Regions from separate parts of the Bacillus sp. P4_E1 genome, predicted to be linked through region 2. Evidence: riboswitches for the same ligand, from Rfam matches in the RefSeq annotation. Region 2 holds a riboswitch; each other region holds the start of a gene.
The links. Region 2 has a riboswitch for S-adenosylmethionine ahead of mtnW (2,3-diketo-5-methylthiopentyl-1-phosphate enolase). Riboswitches for the same ligand answer to the same signal wherever they lie in the genome.
Positions count from the first base shown of each region.

Region 1 (2,204 bases), on a different contig from region 2:
TATGTTTACACACGATTCAATTTCGAAAAGAGCAAAAGAACTATATTGTAAAAGATACGATTACAGGAGAGACATATGAAATGCCGCCACTTTGGATTGATGCACTAGCAATGATGCGTGACGGTTTTTTATTGGGAGAAATTGAGGAGAAATTAAAAGAAGAATATCCAGCAGAAGAAGTAAATATGGTAGCATTTACGAGGCAACTGTTAGAGCTAGAACTTGTCGAAATGGTAGATGGAGAAGAGATAGCTTGTACAAAGAAGAAAGATAAAGATTATTTAGCGTGGATACGACCAAAGGTGGAGCAATTCTTTTTTAACTTAAATAAAAAATATAAAAGCAAAGGTCAAAAGTGATCTTTGCTTTTTTTGTAGACCATGTTTAAAAAATAACAGCGAATGCCCTTGCGAAAGCACCGTCACTATTTTTAATTTTTAAAGGTGCTGCTGAGAAAAAGAATCGTTTCGCTTTAATGGCATCTAAGTTTGTTAAGTTTTCAATTAAGTAAATATTATTTCCTAACAGTATGTGATGAATCGGTGATGTTTCTGTCGTTACCTCATCAGGAGAAATAAAATCTAAACCGACAGATTTTACTTTTAATTGAACTAGTTCTTCAGCTAATTCTTCGGAAAGATAAAACGCTTCTTTCTCATAAGCTTCGGTATTCCATTTATTAGATAGATTGGAATGGAAAATGACAATATCGCCTTCTTTTATGTCGACAGTATGTAATACTTCCTTAGGTAATTTTCGCTCTTGAACATGAGTCACATCGATAAGAACAGCTTCGCCTACAAATTGATTTAGGGGTAATTGATCAATAGTGGTTGCGCCTGAAATGAAATGAGCAGGCGCATCACAATGCGTACCAACATGAACGACAGAATGAAAATTCGTAACTTGATAACCTGTTTCTTCAACGCTTGTAATGGCTTCTAGTTGGATTTTTGGTGTTCCAGGAAATTGAGACATATTATTTTCAAACGTTTGTGATAGATCAATTACTTTCATTTTACATACCTCCAATATATTTTTTTCAAATAATAAAAAGCCCCCCCTTCATAATCAAGAAAGATGAGCTTTACATACTAGTTGAGTTTTATCTTCCAAAATGCAATGCATTTTGCAGGAATTAGCACCTATTCAGTTTGCATAAACTGAGGTTGCTGGGCTTCAAAGGACCGGTCCCTCTGCCTCTCTTGATAAAGGTTTATTCGGTTTTAAATTCGGAATATTTGTGATATTTAAATTGTAATTCATTTCCTTTTTTCGTGCAATACAAATTAGGTGTTCACCCAAATAAAGTTGCTCGCATATTGTAGCTTATGTAAGTAGACTGTTGCGAAGGAGTGAGTGCAGTGACAGGGAATGTATTGAATTATTATGCTGGTGGCAATACAGCTAGAGGATTTCATAATTTATACGAAGAGAATTTAAAAGGACTAGATAGGTTGTTTATTTTAAAGGGTGGTCCAGGAACGGGAAAATCTTCTTTAATTAAGGCAATAGGTCGTGAATGGGTTGAAAAAGGATATGATATTGAACTTTTGCATTGTTCTTCTGATAATAAGTCAGTTGATGGAGTGATTATTCCGAAATTAAAAGTAGGAATTGTTGATGGAACATCACCGCATGTTATTGAGCCGAAAATGCCAGGAGTTATTGAAGAGTATATAAATTTAGGAGTTGCTTGGGACTCAGATAAATTAAGAAAGCAGAAGTTAGAAATTGAACGGTTTGTATTAGAAGCGGGCAAGGCTTTCAAATCTGCTTACGGATGTTTTAAAGAGGCGTTAGTTATACATGATGAGTGGGAGAAAATATATATTAATAACATTGATTTTAATAAAGCAAATGAACTAACAGAACAGCTAATTCAGAAATTATTTGCAGATAAAAAGGGAGAACAATCGATTGTGAAACATCGTTTTTTAGGAGCTGCTACACCGAAAGGAGCAGTTGATTTTGTTCCTAATTTAACAGAAGGATTACCACATCGTTATTTTATAAAAGGACGCCCGGGTTCTGGAAAATCAACAATGCTTAAAAAGTTATCGAAGGCAGCAGAAGAAAAAGGGTTTGACGTTGAAGTATATCATTGCGGATTTGACCCGAATAGTCTTGATATGGTTATCGTAAGAGAATTAGGATTTGCAATTTTTGATAGTACCGCACCACATGAATATTTTCCAAGTCGC
Region 1 covers NZ_JBFUIV010000009.1:152,769-154,972, reverse strand. The annotation lists gene AC1DS7_RS14795 (hypothetical protein) at 1-359, shown strand, start outside; gene AC1DS7_RS14790 (cyclase family protein) at 385-1,017, opposite strand; SAM riboswitch class I at 1,103-1,215, opposite strand; gene AC1DS7_RS14785 (PRK06851 family protein) at 1,365-2,204, shown strand, end outside.
Region 1: it holds a riboswitch for S-adenosylmethionine, as region 2 does, so the genes downstream of both, AC1DS7_RS14790 (cyclase family protein) here and mtnW (2,3-diketo-5-methylthiopentyl-1-phosphate enolase) in region 2, are expected to answer to the same signal.

Region 2 (2,204 bases):
GAATATGCGCCACTTACAGCAGGGTGTGCCATAATAGGAATTGGGATTTCATCGTCTTCTACAAGTGCTTGCAGTACATCTAATCCATAAGAAAATACATTAAATAAAAGAATGTCTGCTCCAGCTACCACCGCACGTTTCGCGTTTTCTTTTAAATCATAAGTTCGACCTGTTAAATTTACTGCGTATAAAGTTTTATGCCCGTAAGTTTCGTATACAGATTGTAAAACTTCTTTACCAGATTCAATTCTTTTTATAAGTGGTGTTAATGAGTTTTCGAATAAAATTTCATCATCTTTTACAATATCTACGCCTCCAATTGCCTGATCGCGTAGTTGAGTTTTTAAATATCCAATATTCCGTCCTATCATCCCTTTGAAAATACTCATTAGAAGAGGTCGATCTTGAACTTGTAAAAGGTTTCGGATGCCTTCAATTCCAAATTTTGGTCCAGGGAACTGTTTCTTTAATTCGTCTGAGAATGTTAAATCAATTAGTTTAATTTCTCCATCTAACGAAAGTTTTCCAAATGTTGTTGTCAAAATGGCTGGTAAGTCAGGGCTAAAGTTCAGCGATGGATAATGAATTTTAATGAGTCCACGTGATACTTTTTTGCCAAGGTAAGAGTTAATATGTTCTTGTTCGTCTAACGCTTCAATATGAATGACATTGCCTTTATGTTGTTTTAATTGTTCTTGTAATAAGTGTGGTAAATGAGTCCATGAACCAATTGTTAAACCGATTGCAATTTGTTCTGCTTTCTTTTCTAAGTTGTGAGAATCATCGTGGATTAAATATGTCGCTATAATTCCGCTCATTGTTATACCCTCCTAGTTAAATAAAAAAACCTCTCAGCTAAGGAGAGGTTTTTTTACAACCAGCTCCTTATCTGTCAGCATAATGCTGCGAGAATTAGCACCGTGTCTACAATTGTAGATCGGTTGCCGGGTTTCGTCGGGCTCGTCCCTCCACCTGCTCTTGATAAGAAGTATTTAGAAATGTTTAAATTTTTAAGATAACTGAATTTTGTCAGATATTTTTTATGTTGTCAATGACTTTTTGAAAAAATTTAATTTATCAATTCGATTAATTGCTTCTCGTAATCTATCTTCCGTATGCAAGAGACCAACACGGACATACCCTTCGCCGTGCTCACCAAATCCAACACCAGGAGCAACTGCAACGTGTGCTTTTTCTAGTAAAATGTCAGAAAATTGCTCAGATGTATATCCTTTTGGAACAGGAAGCCATGCAAAGAATGATCCTGTTGGAATGTTTACTTTCCAACCAATTGAGTGACAAGCTGAAATAAGAGCATTTCTCCGAGATTCATAACTATTAACAAGATCTACCACACAAGACTGCGAGCCTAATAGTGCTTCGCGGGCAGCATCTTGAACTGCACCAAAAATACTAACATACATATGATCTTGCAATAGGTTAATAGTTTCGATGACACTTTCATTTCCTACTGCAAAAGCAATACGCCATCCAGCCATATTGAAAGTTTTCGATAAAGTGTAAATCTCAATACCTGTATCTTTAGCTCCGTCTGCTTGCAAGAAACTAACAGGCTTTTGACCATCGAATCCGATAGCACCGTAAGCAAAATCGTGAACAACTAATATATTATGTTTATTAGCAAAATGAATGGTTGCATCAAAAAAATCTTTTGATGCAGTAGCACCGGTAGGGTTATTTGGATAGTTTAAAAACATTAACTTTGCTCGCTCCGCAACAGAGTCATCAATTTTTGTATAATCCGGTAAAAAATTATTTTCTGCAATAAGCGGCATTGTTTCAAATTGTGCTTTTGCTAAAGCAACTCCTGATAAATAATCTGGATAGCCTGGATCTGGAACGAGAATAGTATCACCAGGGTTTGTAAAACAAACTGGTAATTCTACTAATCCAGCCTTTCCGCCAAACAAAATAGCAACTTCAGTTTTTGGATTTACTACTACATCATATTCACGTTGATAGAATGTTGCCACGGCTTCTTTTAAGCTTTCGTGTCCGCGAAATGGCGGATATTTATGATGAATGGTCTTTTCAGCAGCATCTTGTAAAGCTTTAACGATATGCTGCGGTGTTGGTTGATCTGGATTACCTTGACCTAGATTAATAACATCGTGACCAGCTGCAACGAATTTGTTAACTTTTGCAACAAGTGAAGCGAAAAATTGTGTTGGCAATGATGTTAC
Region 2 covers NZ_JBFUIV010000012.1:12,982-15,185, reverse strand. The annotation lists gene mtnW (2,3-diketo-5-methylthiopentyl-1-phosphate enolase) at 1-818, opposite strand, end outside; SAM riboswitch class I at 883-988, opposite strand; gene AC1DS7_RS17360 (aminotransferase class I/II-fold pyridoxal phosphate-dependent enzyme) at 1,041-2,204, opposite strand, start outside.

Region 3 (2,204 bases), on a different contig from region 2:
TTGAATGCCACCATTATATTGGATAAGTTCAACCATACCACCGATTAATATAGCAAGTAGTACTAGCTCCATCATACCGCCCATTCCAGTCGTTACACTTTTAAAGAAACTCTCTAACGTGTAACTTCCATCTATAAGGCCGATAGCACCTGATAATATTGTTCCACCAGTTAACACAATAAGTACATTCCAGCCAAGTAGTGCTGTAATAAGTACTCCTGCATACGGTAAAATCTTTATCCAGTCAAAACTATGGGCTTTAACTTGTGTATCACTTCCTAAAGTAATTATTACTAATAGTACAATTGTAATAATAGCGGCTGGTAATACAATTAAAAAGTTCGTTTTAAACTTATCTTTCATTTCTGTTCCTTGTGAACGAACAGCAGCAATTGTCGTATCTGAAATAAATGATAAATTATCACCAAACATCGCTCCGCCCACAACAGTAGCCATCGCAAGTGCTATTGAGATATCAGTTTGCCCACTAATACCTACAGCAATCGGTGCTAGTGCTGCAATTGTTCCCATTGAAGTTCCCATCGCTAATGAAATAAATGCCCCTATAACAAAAATTCCAGCAACGATAAATCCTGGTGGCAAAATAGATAACGCTAAGTTAACAGTGGAATCAACTCCGCCCATTCCTTTTGCTGTTTCAGAAAACGCCCCTGCAAGTACAAAAATTAATACCATAATCATAATATCAGGGTTTCCTGCACCTTTAGCAAATCGTTCTACTTTCACATTAAAGCTTTCCTTACGATTCATCACTAAAGCAATTCCTACGGCAATTGAAATTGCTACAAGTATCGGCAATTTATAGAAATCACCTGTAATAATTCCAGAACCAATAAATAGCGCCAAAAATATTCCAAGTGGTAATAACGCTAAACCATTTCCTCTCGTTTCTTTCAAAGTATCATCTCTCCCTAGTTTTCAACCTTTTCTAATGAACAACAAAAGACCTCTTCCGATGAGAAGAGGTCTTATACATCTATAAGAAACACTCTTCTCATCTTTCAAGCACATGCTTGCTGGATTTGGCACAGCACTCTGAAATCGAGTCCGCTGCCGAGGCATCGTAGGGCCAGTCCCTCCGCCTCTCTTTATAAGAAGGTTTCATATTTATTTTTTAATAATAATTTCTTTCCTAACTTTACTCGCTTACAAAACAAAAGTCAATTATTTTTTGTATAGATTTTTTTGGTAATTATACAAAAATATGAATAAACCAATCATTTTAACTTTTCGATTTCTTTATCCAATATTGAGATCCAATAAAATTTTCTATTTTTTATCGTCGCGATAATCCATTTTGTTGTATTCCATGCTAACTCATATTCTTCTTTTGTAACATCACCAATTTTATAGGCATCCTCTAACTCGTCTTCATCCAGTACATAGATCTCACCGTTCGGTAACAATACTACATCTAAATATAAATCATCAAAATAAGGTAAACCACGCTCGTCTATTTTATATTCTTTCGTCACGTCGATATAATATTGTACTAATTGTTTTTGATTGTCTAACATAGCTGTAATTGCAAAGTTTTCCCCGTTTATAAAATATTGCATCCATGTATACCCATCACCTGCAATGCAAAGCTGTTTACCATTGTATTCTTTATAACTAGGTTCTCTCACTTTTTTTATGTCCAGTATTCCTAACATTCCATCCTCTACTTGCTTAACCCTATAATCCTTCTCTATTAGTCGCTTCCACGAAGAACCGTCACCATATTTACGTTTCATTACGTCCGCTCCTCTTCTATATATAGAAAAGCCCCCACATATTATGTGAGAGCTTGTTCATATTATAATTAAGCTGCTTGACCCTTTTCAGATATCTCTTTTAAATAGGCTTGTCCTTTTTCAGCGTCATATTGACCTTCCCACTTAGACATAACTACAGCCGCTAAAGAGTTACCTACAACGTTAACTGCTGTACGAGCCATATCAAGAATACGGTCAATACCTGCAATAAACGCTAAACCTTCAGCTGGAATACCTACTGTACCAAGTGTTGCTAATAATACAACGAATGATACGCCCGGTACACCCGCGATACCTTTTGATGTAACCATTAATACAAGTAATAACGTAATTTGTTGTGTAATGGATAATTCAATACCGTACATTTGCGCTAAGAAAATTGCCGCAATTGCTTGATATAAAGTTGATCCATCTAAGTTAAATGAA
Region 3 covers NZ_JBFUIV010000005.1:74,265-76,468, reverse strand. The annotation lists gene AC1DS7_RS08835 (Na+/H+ antiporter NhaC family protein) at 1-918, opposite strand, end outside; SAM riboswitch class I at 1,013-1,118, opposite strand; gene AC1DS7_RS08830 (ribonuclease FAU-1 family protein) at 1,239-1,757, opposite strand; gene gltP (glutamate/aspartate:proton symporter GltP) at 1,826-2,204, opposite strand, start outside.
Region 3: it holds a riboswitch for S-adenosylmethionine, as region 2 does, so the genes downstream of both, AC1DS7_RS08835 (Na+/H+ antiporter NhaC family protein) here and mtnW (2,3-diketo-5-methylthiopentyl-1-phosphate enolase) in region 2, are expected to answer to the same signal.

Region 4 (2,204 bases), on a different contig from region 2:
GCGTATAGAACGTGTTATCTACAATAAGAAGTAGTCCGTGCCTTTTCGCTACACTTGCTACACTTACGATATCAGTTACTTGCATTAATGGATTAGTCGGTGTTTCTATGAAAATAGCCTTCGTTTGAGATGTGATTGCTTGCTCAATTTGTTTAATAGATTGTGTATCTACGTATCTACATCGAATATTCCACTTGTCTTCATGTTCGGAAAATAGACGATATGTTCCCCCGTATAAGTCTTCAGATACGATAAGCTCATCTCCGGAACGGAATAGTGAAAGGACAAGGAGAACAGCCGCCATTCCTGAACTACAGGCATACCCTTGCTCACCGCTTTCTAAGTCTGCAATTGCCTGTTCTAAAAGGCCACGAGTCGGATTTCCAGTTCTTGAATAGTCAAATCCAGTAGATTTACCAATTCCTTCGTGACGATAAGCAGTTGAGAAATAAACAGGTGGATTAACCGTTCCTGTTGTAGCTTCGCTACGGTTCCCGATTTGTGCTAGTTTTGTTTCGATTGTTGACATGTGAAAATTCCCCCTTTTTAAAGTGAACGACTAAGTGAAAATAAAAAAAGCCTTCTAAGAAGAAGGCTTTCGGATTGAATAGAGTCTTCTTCTCATCTGTCAAATCTTTCACAATTTGCTGGAATTAGCACCTTATTAACGAATGAATGTTAATGGTTGCTGAGGCGTCAAAGGGCCAGTCCCTCTACCTCTCTAGATAAGAATGTTCGTATGAAATTTTATTATGGTTTTAACTTTACAACAAAAGATATTTGAATTGCAACTTTATTTTAAATAATTTTTATTTTTCCGCAAGTGTCATTGACTTTTATTTTAGTGCGTGCTAAATTTATAAAAAATTAACAAACATTGTTAAAAGGGGAACGTATTTCCTTTTAGCTACATAAATAAAATAATAAAGACAAACTCTTATTGAGAGCGGTGGAGGGAAAGGCCCTGTGAAACCCGGCAACCTTCAAACTAAATGTTTGAAACGGTGCTAAAACCTGCAAAACGTGTGTTTTGCATAATAAGAGGAGGAACAATTATGTCCCCCTCTTCAAAGTGAAGAGGGGGTTTTTATATTGATAGAAATGAGGGAGATTCGTGAAATTACTAGATTTATTATCAAAAGGAATTGTAATAGGTGATGGTGCGGTTGGAACGTTATTACATTCGCATGGTTTACAAAGTAGTTTTGAAGAATTGAATTTGTCTGATCCGGACTTAATTATATCGATCCATAAACAATATGTAGCTGCTGGAGCAGATGTTATTCAAACGAATACGTATGGTGCGAATGAAGCGAAACTCCGCATGTATGGTCTAGAAAATCAAGTTGTCCAAATTAATAAAGCGGCAGTGAATATTGCGAAAGCATCAGTAACAGATCGGAATGCAATTTTAGGGACAATTGGAGGTATGAAACATATTGGTGCTGTTACAACGACTGATATAGAGCGAGAATTTATGTTACTTGAGCAGGCAGGTGCTTTACTAGAAGAACAGGTTGATGGATTACTATTAGAAACTTTTTATGATGAATTTGAATTATTGCATGCGGTTAAAGTATTGCGTAAACAAACGAATATTCCGATTGTTGCTCAGTTAGCGTTACATGAGGCAGGTACGACTCAAAATGGGAATGATGTCAATGAAATATTAAAACAGCTTTTAGATTACGGTGCCAATGTTGTTGGGTTGAACTGTCAACTAGGCCCGCTTCACATGACGGAAGCTTTCAAAATGATATCGATTCCTCAAAATGGCTATTTATCAGCATATCCGAATGCAGGTCTCCCGAATTATGTGGAAGGGCGTTACGTATATGAGGGAAGTCCAGCGTATTTTGAAGAAATGACACCGAAATTTATTGAACAAGGTATTCGTTTATTAGGTGGTTGTTGTGGTACTACCCCGGAACATATTGAAGGAATGAAACGTGCTACTCTAAATGTTGCACCTGTAATAGCAAAGGAGACGATTCAAAGGCCTAAAGTGGTCCATACACATGAGAAGCGTTCGAGAGCTCATGTTACTCTAGCAGAAAAGGCAAAGAAACAAACGACAGTTGTAGTGGAATTAGATCCACCGAAAACGTTAGACACGCAGCGTTTTTTTGAAGGGGCAAGAGCACTGAAAAGGGCTGGAGCGGATGCTATTACTCTAGCAGATAATTCATTAGCATCTCCTCGTG
Region 4 covers NZ_JBFUIV010000006.1:243,435-245,638, forward strand. The annotation lists gene metI (cystathionine gamma-synthase/O-acetylhomoserine thiolyase) at 1-529, opposite strand, end outside; SAM riboswitch class I at 619-732, opposite strand; SAM riboswitch class I at 935-1,044, shown strand; gene AC1DS7_RS11325 (bifunctional homocysteine S-methyltransferase/methylenetetrahydrofolate reductase) at 1,115-2,204, shown strand, end outside.
Region 4: it holds a riboswitch for S-adenosylmethionine, as region 2 does, so the genes downstream of both, AC1DS7_RS11325 (bifunctional homocysteine S-methyltransferase/methylenetetrahydrofolate reductase) here and mtnW (2,3-diketo-5-methylthiopentyl-1-phosphate enolase) in region 2, are expected to answer to the same signal.